DNA from 3 places in the Pseudoalteromonas sp. APC 3694 genome. Region 2 is predicted to be linked to each of the others. Evidence: predicted binding sites of a transcription regulator. Region 2 holds the regulator's gene; each other region holds the start of a gene.

Region 1 (3,291 bases), on a different contig from region 2:
TTCTCTAAACGTAGCGCAAACGCAAGCTCTACGCAGTCAATTAAAAACTCAACGCGGTATTTTATATTCAAGCGATATTAAAGCGCTTTGCACCGAGCTTAATGTTAGCGACGATGCATTATTACAAGGCTTAGTGCCTATGGCTTCAGAGTTTTCCGTTGCACCTATTTCCAAATTTCATGTCGGCGCAATTGTAAAAGGGCTTGATTCACAAGGAAACACCACTTTTTACTTTGGCGCTAACGCTGAGTTTGACCATCAAGCACTTAGTTTAGTGGTGCACGGTGAGCAATCTGCCATTAATAATGCCTGGTTAAATGGCGGTAAAAAAATTCTTAAAATAGCGATTAGTGATGTCCCATGTGGGTACTGTCGTCAATTTATGAATGAACTCGCTGATGCGAAAGAGCTTGATATTTTACTGCCAGCACAAAACTTTAAATTGGCAGAGTTATTACCTCATTCATTTGGACCAACCGATTTAGGCAATGAGCACAGCTTATTTAACCCAGCAGAGCAAACTAATTGCTTTGAAAACAAACAACTTGATGAAAAGCTGATGAGCTATGCTTTAGCGGCTTATGTGCCATACAGCCAAAATTACAGTGCAGTAAAAATAAGTACGTTTGAAAACGGTGATTTTTATGGCAGCTATGCAGAAAATGCAGCGTACAGCCCGAGTTTATCGCCATTACAAAGTGCTGTGAGTCAGTTGTTTTTAGCAGGACTGAGCTTTGATAAGCAAACAGTTAAATCAGTTACGTTATTAGAAACGGCTGGTCATGAAAACCAATCAGGGGTGGCAAAAGCCGTGTTAGCAAGCTTTACTGGCTTGCCAACACTTGAGGTTATTAGCGTAACATTAGCCAAGTAACACTTTAGCGGCTTCAAGTACCACGGCAACCGATTTTTTCTCAATCTCGCCGTGGTCTACGTTAGGAATTTCTTGACGTGTTCTATTTACTAATACACCTGCAACACAGGCTGCTTGTAGGCCAAGAGCGGCACACATAGTAAATAAAGTAGCCGATTCCATTTCGTAGTTCATCACGCCTAGTTTTTGCCATTCTTCACAGCTACCCTGTAATGACTTAGGAACATAACCAGAATGCGTATCGTAACGCTCTTGTCCTGGGTAGAAGGTATCGCTTGAAGCGGTGATACCGATATGAAAATCGATGTTTAGGTTTTCACAGGCTTTTACCATCGCTTGAGTGGCAAAAAAATCAGAAACAGCTGGGTAGCACAGCGGTGCAAAATGCTGACTCGCGCCATCTAAACGAACTGAGGCTTGGCTAATTAAAATATCGCCTTCGTTAATGTGCGGCTGAATCGCGCCTGTTGTGCCAATGCGAAGAAAGCTACGTACGCCAAGTTGAGCCAGTTCTTCAACCGCAATTGACGTTGAAGGGCCGCCGATACCGGTTGAACATACAACCACTGAGTGGCCGTTTAATTGGCCTAAATAAATGTGAAACTCACGCGTTTGAGCAAGGCAGGTTGGATTATCTAAGAACTGTGAAATGCGTGCTGCACGATCTGGATCCCCTGGAACAATAGCCAGTTTCGCACCTTTTAAATCATCAATACACAGTCCTAAGTGAAATACCTTTTCCATAACTAAGCCTTTTTAATAAGAGTTGTTGTCAATTTAACATGATTACGAGAAACCTAAATGAAGTACAGGACGGATGTCCGTATTGATTTATTCATCAACTCTGAATATTCAATCAATGGCTAAAATCACTAACAAAATGAGCCAGTTGACTTGTTTGCTCAGACACTATATTCATACCTCAGAGCAAACCAGTAGCTAGCTAAAAGAGTTGTTAGCTAAATTTTAAATTGTTTATATTCATAAGGTTAGTTAGTAGGTTTTGTATTGTTTTGCCGCTGACCTAACCTCGCAAAACACAACGTTCAGTGATTTTTATAACCACAGACAATTAATTTTTAATTTATTCAGCGTTCGTCGTTTTGCATAACTACTCAATAATAGACAAGATATTCAGATTGAAAAAGGGTTTACAATGAGCACACAATTTCAAGCATTTAAAAATAAAGTTGAACACTGTTTATGTGCACCTGGCGACGGTGTATTCACGGTTAATACGGCAAAAGAACGCAAAGCAGCACTCAGAAATAAATTATATGGTCAAACTGAAAATGTCGATGCTTTATGGCGTGACTCGCTAAATGAATTACCTAACTCACCCCACAAAGCGGTTATGCTGGGGATTAGCTCTGATTGTGGTGGTGGTATTTTACGCGGTGCAAACTGGGGGCCTTTATTTTTACGTTCAGCTTTAATTGACCAGCAAACACAGTGTCGTTCATTTGACTTAGGTGATGTGCGCGTAATACCGCATTTATTACACGATAAATACTTAAACGAGGCAACAATTACCAATTGCCAAAAAGCGCTTTATGGCAATGACAATAACGATCATTTCGTAAGTCCACTGTCTATTACCGAAGATGTATGTGACAGCTTTTATGCAACATTCCAAGATAAAGGCATTTTTGGCATTGGTGGCGATCATTCTATTAGTTACCCGCTGACAAAAGCGTACTTAAAAGCAAAGCGTAGCCAAGGTAAGCGTACGGCTATTATTCATTTTGACGCCCACACCGATTTATTGGTTGAGCGTTTAGGCATCGATTTATGTTTTGGCTCTTGGTGTACCCATATTTTAGAATTTTTACCCGCGCCACATCATTTAATTCAATTTGGTATTCGCTCAAGTGGTAAGCCTAAATCACATTGGGAAAGTACCTTTGGCGTTAAACAGCACTGGGCAGCTGAAATTATTGAGCGTGGCGCAGCCGCTGTTGCTGCCGATACAATCGCGCAATTAAAGGCCGACAAGGTTGATGAAGTGTATGTAAGCTTTGATATTGACGCACTAGATGCGCAATTTGCCTCTGCGACAGGTACGCCTGAAGAAAATGGATTAACACCACAGCATGCGCTTGATATTTTGTCAGCTATTGCTGATGAGTTTCCAATAACCGGTGCAGATATGATGGAAATCGCACCGTTTACCGACAGCTCATTAGTGGGGCAATCAAGCTCAGAGACGACGCTTAGAGAAGGCGCTAAAATTTCAGCATTCTTAATTGCAGCAATGAATCGTTAATCCCACAGGCCCAAAATTGGCTATTTGTAAATAATCCGCTATATTAAATTTGCTTTTACCAAAAAAGTAACATCTTAAATTTTATATAGTGGGTTATTGTGACTAAGTGGTATTGTGTATTATTGCTCATTGTAAGCCATCATTGTGTGGC
Region 2 (3,291 bases):
CGCATTATTCCCACATTTAACGGTGGCGAATAATATTGGCTTTGGTCTAAGCGGTATGAGCAAAGCGGATAAACACGCACGCGTAAGTGAGATGCTAAAGCTGGTACACTTGGTAGGCTGCGCCGATAGATTCCCTCATCAACTCTCTGGTGGGCAACAGCAGCGAGTAGCGATTGCACGCGCATTAGCTTATAAACCTAGCTTACTGTTACTTGACGAGCCATTTTCTAATATTGATACCCAAGTACGATTTGAGTTAATTGCCGACATTAGGCGCATTATTAAGGCGCAGCAAGTATCGGCTGTGTTTGTTACTCACTCAAAAGAAGAGGCGTTTGCTTTTTCAGATACGCTAGCGGTTATGCACCAAGGTAAAATTGCGCAGCAAGGTACGCCAGAACAGCTTTTTGCTAAACCACGTTCAAAGGAGGTTGCAGAGTTTCTGGGTCAGGGCATATACTTAAGCGCAACCGCATTAACCGCCACTGAATATGAAACGCAGTTTGGGGTGGTTGAATCAATACAGCCACAGCAGCATGGCGTGGCCGATAAGGGCGTTATTTATGTGCGTCCGCATCAACTTGAACTTGTTAGTAATAACGATACGCAACAGCAATCTGAGCGGGTTAGTATATTAAGTAGTCGCTTTATTGGCTCCGCTTATGTATACACTGTGGTTATTGATGAGCAAGAAATAGAAGTTGCAGCCCAGTATGGCCAGTCATTTGAAATTAATGAACAGGTTACAATAAAAATAAAACCGCACACGGTGAATTTTTTTAAATCGTAATTAATCGCTGTGTTTTGCTCTAAAAAGTAAGGAATGACAATGGCGCAAGCGCAATCAGGGATTTGTGCTGAAGCAAACTTACACGGTTTGCACTTATTTTTTAATGTACTTGATGGTCACGACGAATCACTTCGCGCTAAGCTTAAAAAAGTGAGCGATATTGAAGATGAGTTTAGTGATCAATTCTCTGAATCTATGCTTTCTTGTATGGTCGCCATTGGCGCGCAATATTGGCCACACATTCTGCCTGATTATATGCCAAGTGAGCTGCAAAGCTTTCCTAATATCACCCATAGCGATTTTGTGATGAGTGCAAGGCCATGTGATTTGTTTGTGCAAATCCGCTCAGACAGAGAAGATGTAAACCACTTGTTTGCACTACAAATACTCAAACTATTCACCCCTGATGTTGAGCTGGTAGAGCAAGTTCGTAATTTCCGTTTTTTAGATGGTCGTGATTTTAATGGTTTTATTTATGCGGGCGATACCCCACATGGCCGTCAAAAACGCGTAACGGCGTTAGTAAACAAACCTGATAGTTTTGAAGATCAAGGTAGTTACATTCATGTGCAGCGCTTCAAACATGACTTGAGCTTGTGGCAGCATTTGTCATTACATGAACAAGAGCAAATAATGGGTCGTACACGCCTTGATAATACCTTGCTCAGCCCCGCACTTGAGAGCAGCCATGCAACCCGAAGTGAATTAAAAGATGAACAGGGGCAAGCATTATTACTAAATCAAAGTATGCCTTATGGCGACGTGTATGAGCAGGGGATGTTAATGATTACGTGCTCGGCTAAAGGGGATGCGTTCGAGAAAGTACTCAATAGCCGATTAGGGCAGGGGGAGTATTACGACCATTGGCTTGATTTTACTCAAGCAGATATGGGCTCTGCGTTTTTTGCACCCTCAGTGCGATTTTTAAAGCAGTTATAAAACAAGCCAGTAACGGCTACGTATCAGTATAGCCGTAACAGTGATAACCAAACGAGTTTAAACCGTATCAAACAAAATACGCACACGCTCTAATGTGAGGTCTATTTCTGATACTTTCGCTGGCGCAATAAAAATAGTGTCATCGCCGGCAATTGTTCCTAATACGCCATCTGCTTTACCTAATGAATCAAGTAAACGGGCAATTAGCTGCGCAGCGCCTGGGCTGGTGCGAATAATAATCATCATTTCGTTATGCATAATATCAATAACGAGCTGGCGTAATGGGCTCTTAGCGGTTGGTACCCCCATTTCGGCGGGTAAACAGTATACCATTTCTTGTTTTGCATTACGGGTGCGTACCGCGCCAAACTTACTTAACATTCGCGACACTTTACTTTGGCTAATATTATCAAAGCCTTGCTCTTTTAACGCATCAACTATTTCGCCTTGTGAGCCAAAGTTTTCTTCTTTTAAAAGTGCTTTAAAGGCTTTAACCAATGCTTCTTGTTTATCTTGTGGTTGCATAGTGTCTAATTAGTTATGTAATAGATACTGCAAATTCTACACAAAAATGCATAATTATGCAGCAGTTGTTTGCTTAAGTTGCCATTTTGCTGCGTTTAAACAGCAAAGTTTACAACTATGGTCGAAAATATAGCTAAAATAAGCAGGATAAATTTGTTTTTAGTCGTTAATTTCTTTATCTTATGAACCACAAATATTTCCTACCTCAAATCACGGAGAATTCCAATGAAAGTTGCTGTATTAGGTGCTGCAGGCGGTATCGGTCAAGCGTTGTCTTTATTATTAAAAACAGGTTTACCAGCTGGCTCTGAATTATCACTATATGATGTTGCGCCAGTAGTTCCTGGTGTTGCTGTTGACCTTTCTCACATCCCAACAGATGTTAAAGTTGCAGGTTTTGGTGCTGACGATTTAGATAAAGCATTAACAGGTTGTGATATCGTTCTTATCCCAGCGGGTATGCCACGTAAGCCAGGTATGGATCGTGCTGATTTATTTAATGTTAACGCTGGTATCATCAAAACACTAGCAGAAGGCATTGTTGCTAACTGTCCTAAAGCGCTTGTGGGTATTATTACTAACCCAGTTAACGGCACTGTACCAATTGTTGCTGAAGTATTTAAAAAAGCAGGTACTTATGATGCTAAACGTGTATTCGGTATTACAACACTCGATGTGATCCGTTCTGAAGCGTTCATTGCTGAGCTTAAAGGCGTTGACGTAGCAAGCGTTAAAGTTCCAGTAATTGGTGGCCACTCAGGCACAACTATCCTACCGTTACTTTCTCAAGTTGAAGGTGTTACTTTCACTGATGAAGAAGTGGCTGCACTGACTCCACGTATCCAAAACGCGGGTACTGAAGTAGTTAATGCTAAAGCGGGCGGTGGTTCTGCAACATTATCTATGGGTGCTGCTGCTGCACGTTTTTGTATGTCTTTAGTTAAAGGCTTACAAGGTGAAGACGTTGTAGATTATGCATACGTTGCTGTTGAAAATGGCGATGCAGAGTACTTCGCACATCCAGTACGTTTAGGTAA
Region 3 (3,291 bases), on a different contig from region 2:
CGTACTGTGCTGATTAACACGGGCAACGATACCATCAGCCCAAGTTGAAATATTCAAGGCAAAATCTTTTATTGATTCACGTGCCCCCATTGCACCGTTTTGTTGATCAAGATAAACCGCATGACCGCCTAAGCGGTTTATACCAATATCAAACGATAAGCGCGTGCGTAAACTTTGCTTTTCGAACAAAGTAACCACTGACTTACCAGCTAACACTTGGCTATACTTTGCAGGGCTTTCTTTAATATCTTGCGCTAATTTTAATAAATTAAGGGCGCCTTGTTGGTCTAATTCTAGACCCGTTATAAAATCTTTAAACATATTCAACCTATGGTGTCACTTTAGTTCCGACGTGCTCGCCTTGCAGCAAAGCCGTTAAATTTTCTGGCTTTTGCCAGCTGGAAATGTACACACCGCGTCGTAAATGTTGGGCAGCGTGAAGACTGGTCTTAACTTTGACCTCCATCCCGCCCACAATTACTCCCTCTGCAATTAAAGTATCAATGTGTTTTGTGTCAAGTTGATGTAAAGGCTGCTTATTGGCATCAAGTACCGCCTCTACGTCCGTCATAAAAATAAGTTCTGCATTTAAATTATTTGCCATTGCGGCGGCTGCTTCATCGGCATTAACATTGTATAACAAGCCCTGCTCATCAAAGCCGATAGAACTGATGATTGGTAACCGGCCAGCACTGAGTAAATCATTAATAATAGAATCAGCATTGTTGTGACATTGACCTACTTGACCCAATGCTTTTAATTTTTGCGAGGCGGTGATCCCTGCTTCATATAAACTTAACCCCACCGGCTTATGACCAACATTAATTGCTTGCGCCATGAGTTGTTTGTTTGCCGCACCCGCAAGGGCTCCAACAATATAAGGCATCTGTTCTTTAGGGCTAATACGTAAACCTTGGTGTTTAGCACTGGCAAAACCAGCCTCTTTTAACCAGCTATCAACTAATGAGCCACCGCCATGCACAATGACAAATTGTGCATCATGTTGCTCATTAAGAACCTCAAAAAGCGCTTTAGCGGCATTTTCAGTATTGAGTACTGCGCCACCGAGTTTAATAACCCACGTTTTACTGCTCATTTAAACGCTCCTACTAAGCCTGTAGTGTGAGGCAAACCCATTGACAAATTAATACATTGCAGAGCCTGACCAGCTGCCCCTTTTAATAAGTTGTCAATTGCTGCCATTACTATTAACTGTGAGCCTTGCTGCTGCCACGCAATATCTACATAAGGTTGTTTAGCCACCCCTTTAATCGAAGGGATTTTGCTGCCAAGCAAACGAATTAATGGCTCATCCGCTAAGACTTGATACGCTTTAGCTACTTGCTCACTGGTCACACCCGGCTTTAATTGCACATAAATAGTTTCTAAAATACCGCGCGGGAAATTACCTAAATGAGGAGTAAATAACACCTCATGACATAGGTGCTGTTGTATTTCAGGCCCATGACGGTGATTAAACAAACCATAGGGTGCAAGTGATACCTCACAAAAATGCGTACCGATGCTGGCTTTTCGCCCTGCGCCAGTTACGCCAGAAACCGCATTAATAATAATTTTTTCATCACTCAACAAGCACGCTTGTTGCAGAGGCTTTAATGCATTTAATGCAGCCGTTGGATAGCAGCCAGCAACAGCAATTAACTGAGCATCAGTAATGGCTTTACTATTCCATTCAGCAAGACCATAAGCCGCTTGATTAAGTAGTTCTGGATGTTGGTGTTCAAAGCCATAATAAGTAACGTAATCATCATTACTTGCAAGACGATAGCCACCAGAAAGGTCAAATACCTTTTTGCCCATCGCTAAAAACTGAGGCGCTAAATCCACACTTACTTTATGATCGGTGCACAGACAAACGTAATCTGCTGAATGAGTGATATCAGCAAGTGCATGTTCATTTAGTGGCTGCAAAGGTAAATCAAGTAACCCTAAATGCTCAGGATACAATTCACTAAGCAATTTATGTTTATCTAAACTTTGCGCTGATACATAACAGCCAGTTAGTGAAAGCGTTGGATGTTTTGCTACTAAGCTAGCCAGTTCTGCGCCGCTGTAACCGCTGGCACCTATAATTACTACGTTCATTATTTACTCTTTATCTAAAATTAGTGACCACATTCCATGTTGTTTGTTTACACTAGGGTCTAACCCAGCCAAACAGATTAAATTTATGAGTGATAACTATCGTCGTATTATTTTCATGGCGTAACTTTAATATATTTATGCTTAAAAAGTGAATTGATATTCATCATAAATACTTTTATATTGTTATGCAATTAAAATGAATACTTATTTTGGAATTTTTTATGTCTCTGCCGTCATTTATTTCGATGTACCAGCAATTGATTGCTGCCCCCTCTATCAGTGCCATTGAAGATCATTTATGCATGAGTAATAAAAGTGTCATTGAATTGCTAGCGCAATGGTGTGAAAGCTTAGGTTTTAACTGTGAAATAATAGAGTTAGAAGGCAACAAAGGTCGCTACAACTTATTAGCAAAACGTGGTCAAGGCGACGGCGGTTTAATGCTAGCAGGCCACACTGATACAGTGCCATTTGATGATAGTCGTTGGAATCACAACCCATTTAAATTAACTGAGCAAGATAATAAACTATATGGCTTAGGTAGCATTGATATGAAAGGTTTTTTTGCTTTTGTACTGCAGGCTATTAGCGAGCTTGATGAAAAGCAACAAACACAACCAATTTTAATATTAGCCACCGCAGACGAAGAAACCACTATGGCTGGCGCACAACAAATCTGTAAGCACCCAAATTTAAAGCCAAGTCGCTGTATTATTGGTGAACCTACTGATATGACTCCGGTATTTACTCATAAAGGTCATATGAGTACAGCAATAAGAGTTGTCGGCCGTTCAGGACATAGCTCAGATCCCGAACGGGGTCTTAACGCCATCGAAGTGATGCATAAAGTGATTACAAAATTGCTAATCTTAAAAGAACAAATTAAGAATAAATATTCAATAAATCACTTTGAAATTCCTCACCCAACGCTCAATTTAGGTAATATTCATGGGGGCGATAATGCAAATCGGATTTGCGGTTGCTGTGAAATGCACATTGATATGCGCCCTCTTCCTGGCTTAAGTGTACAAGAGCTACAAGCATTGCTGCTTGATGCAACCTACGATATAAATCAGCAATACCCTAATTCGGTCAGTGTGATTGATTTACATGAGCCAATTCCAGCATTTACAGGAAGCACAGACAGCGCGTTAGTTAAACTAGCCGAAAATATAGCAGGGCAAA

What was found. The regulator ArgR, encoded in region 2, controls arginine synthesis, uptake and breakdown. The targets are predictions, from matches to a motif close to ANTGAATANNTATTCANT.
Region 1: a site for ArgR is predicted at 1,977-1,994, ahead of QMA00_RS02595 (arginase family protein). Genes of this name have one in related genera too.
Region 3: a site for ArgR is predicted at 2,254-2,271, ahead of argC (N-acetyl-gamma-glutamyl-phosphate reductase). Genes of this name have one in related genera too.

The regions. Positions count from the first base shown of each region.
Region 1 covers NZ_JASDDE010000004.1:38,236-41,526, reverse strand. Annotated here, with positions in the region: gene cdd (cytidine deaminase) at 1-874, shown strand, start outside; gene udp (uridine phosphorylase) at 863-1,618, opposite strand; gene QMA00_RS02595 (arginase family protein) at 2,031-3,140, shown strand; gene QMA00_RS02590 (transporter substrate-binding domain-containing protein) at 3,287-3,291, shown strand, end outside.
Region 2 covers NZ_JASDDE010000078.1:253-3,543, reverse strand. Annotated here, with positions in the region: gene QMA00_RS17295 (ABC transporter ATP-binding protein) at 1-790, shown strand, start outside; gene QMA00_RS17290 (Dyp-type peroxidase) at 830-1,729, shown strand; gene argR (transcriptional regulator ArgR) at 1,787-2,254, opposite strand; gene mdh (malate dehydrogenase) at 2,480-3,291, shown strand, end outside.
Region 3 covers NZ_JASDDE010000092.1:287-3,577, reverse strand. Annotated here, with positions in the region: gene QMA00_RS18100 (ornithine carbamoyltransferase) at 1-321, opposite strand, end outside; gene argB (acetylglutamate kinase) at 329-1,096, opposite strand; gene argC (N-acetyl-gamma-glutamyl-phosphate reductase) at 1,093-2,106, opposite strand; gene argE (acetylornithine deacetylase) at 2,328-3,291, shown strand, end outside.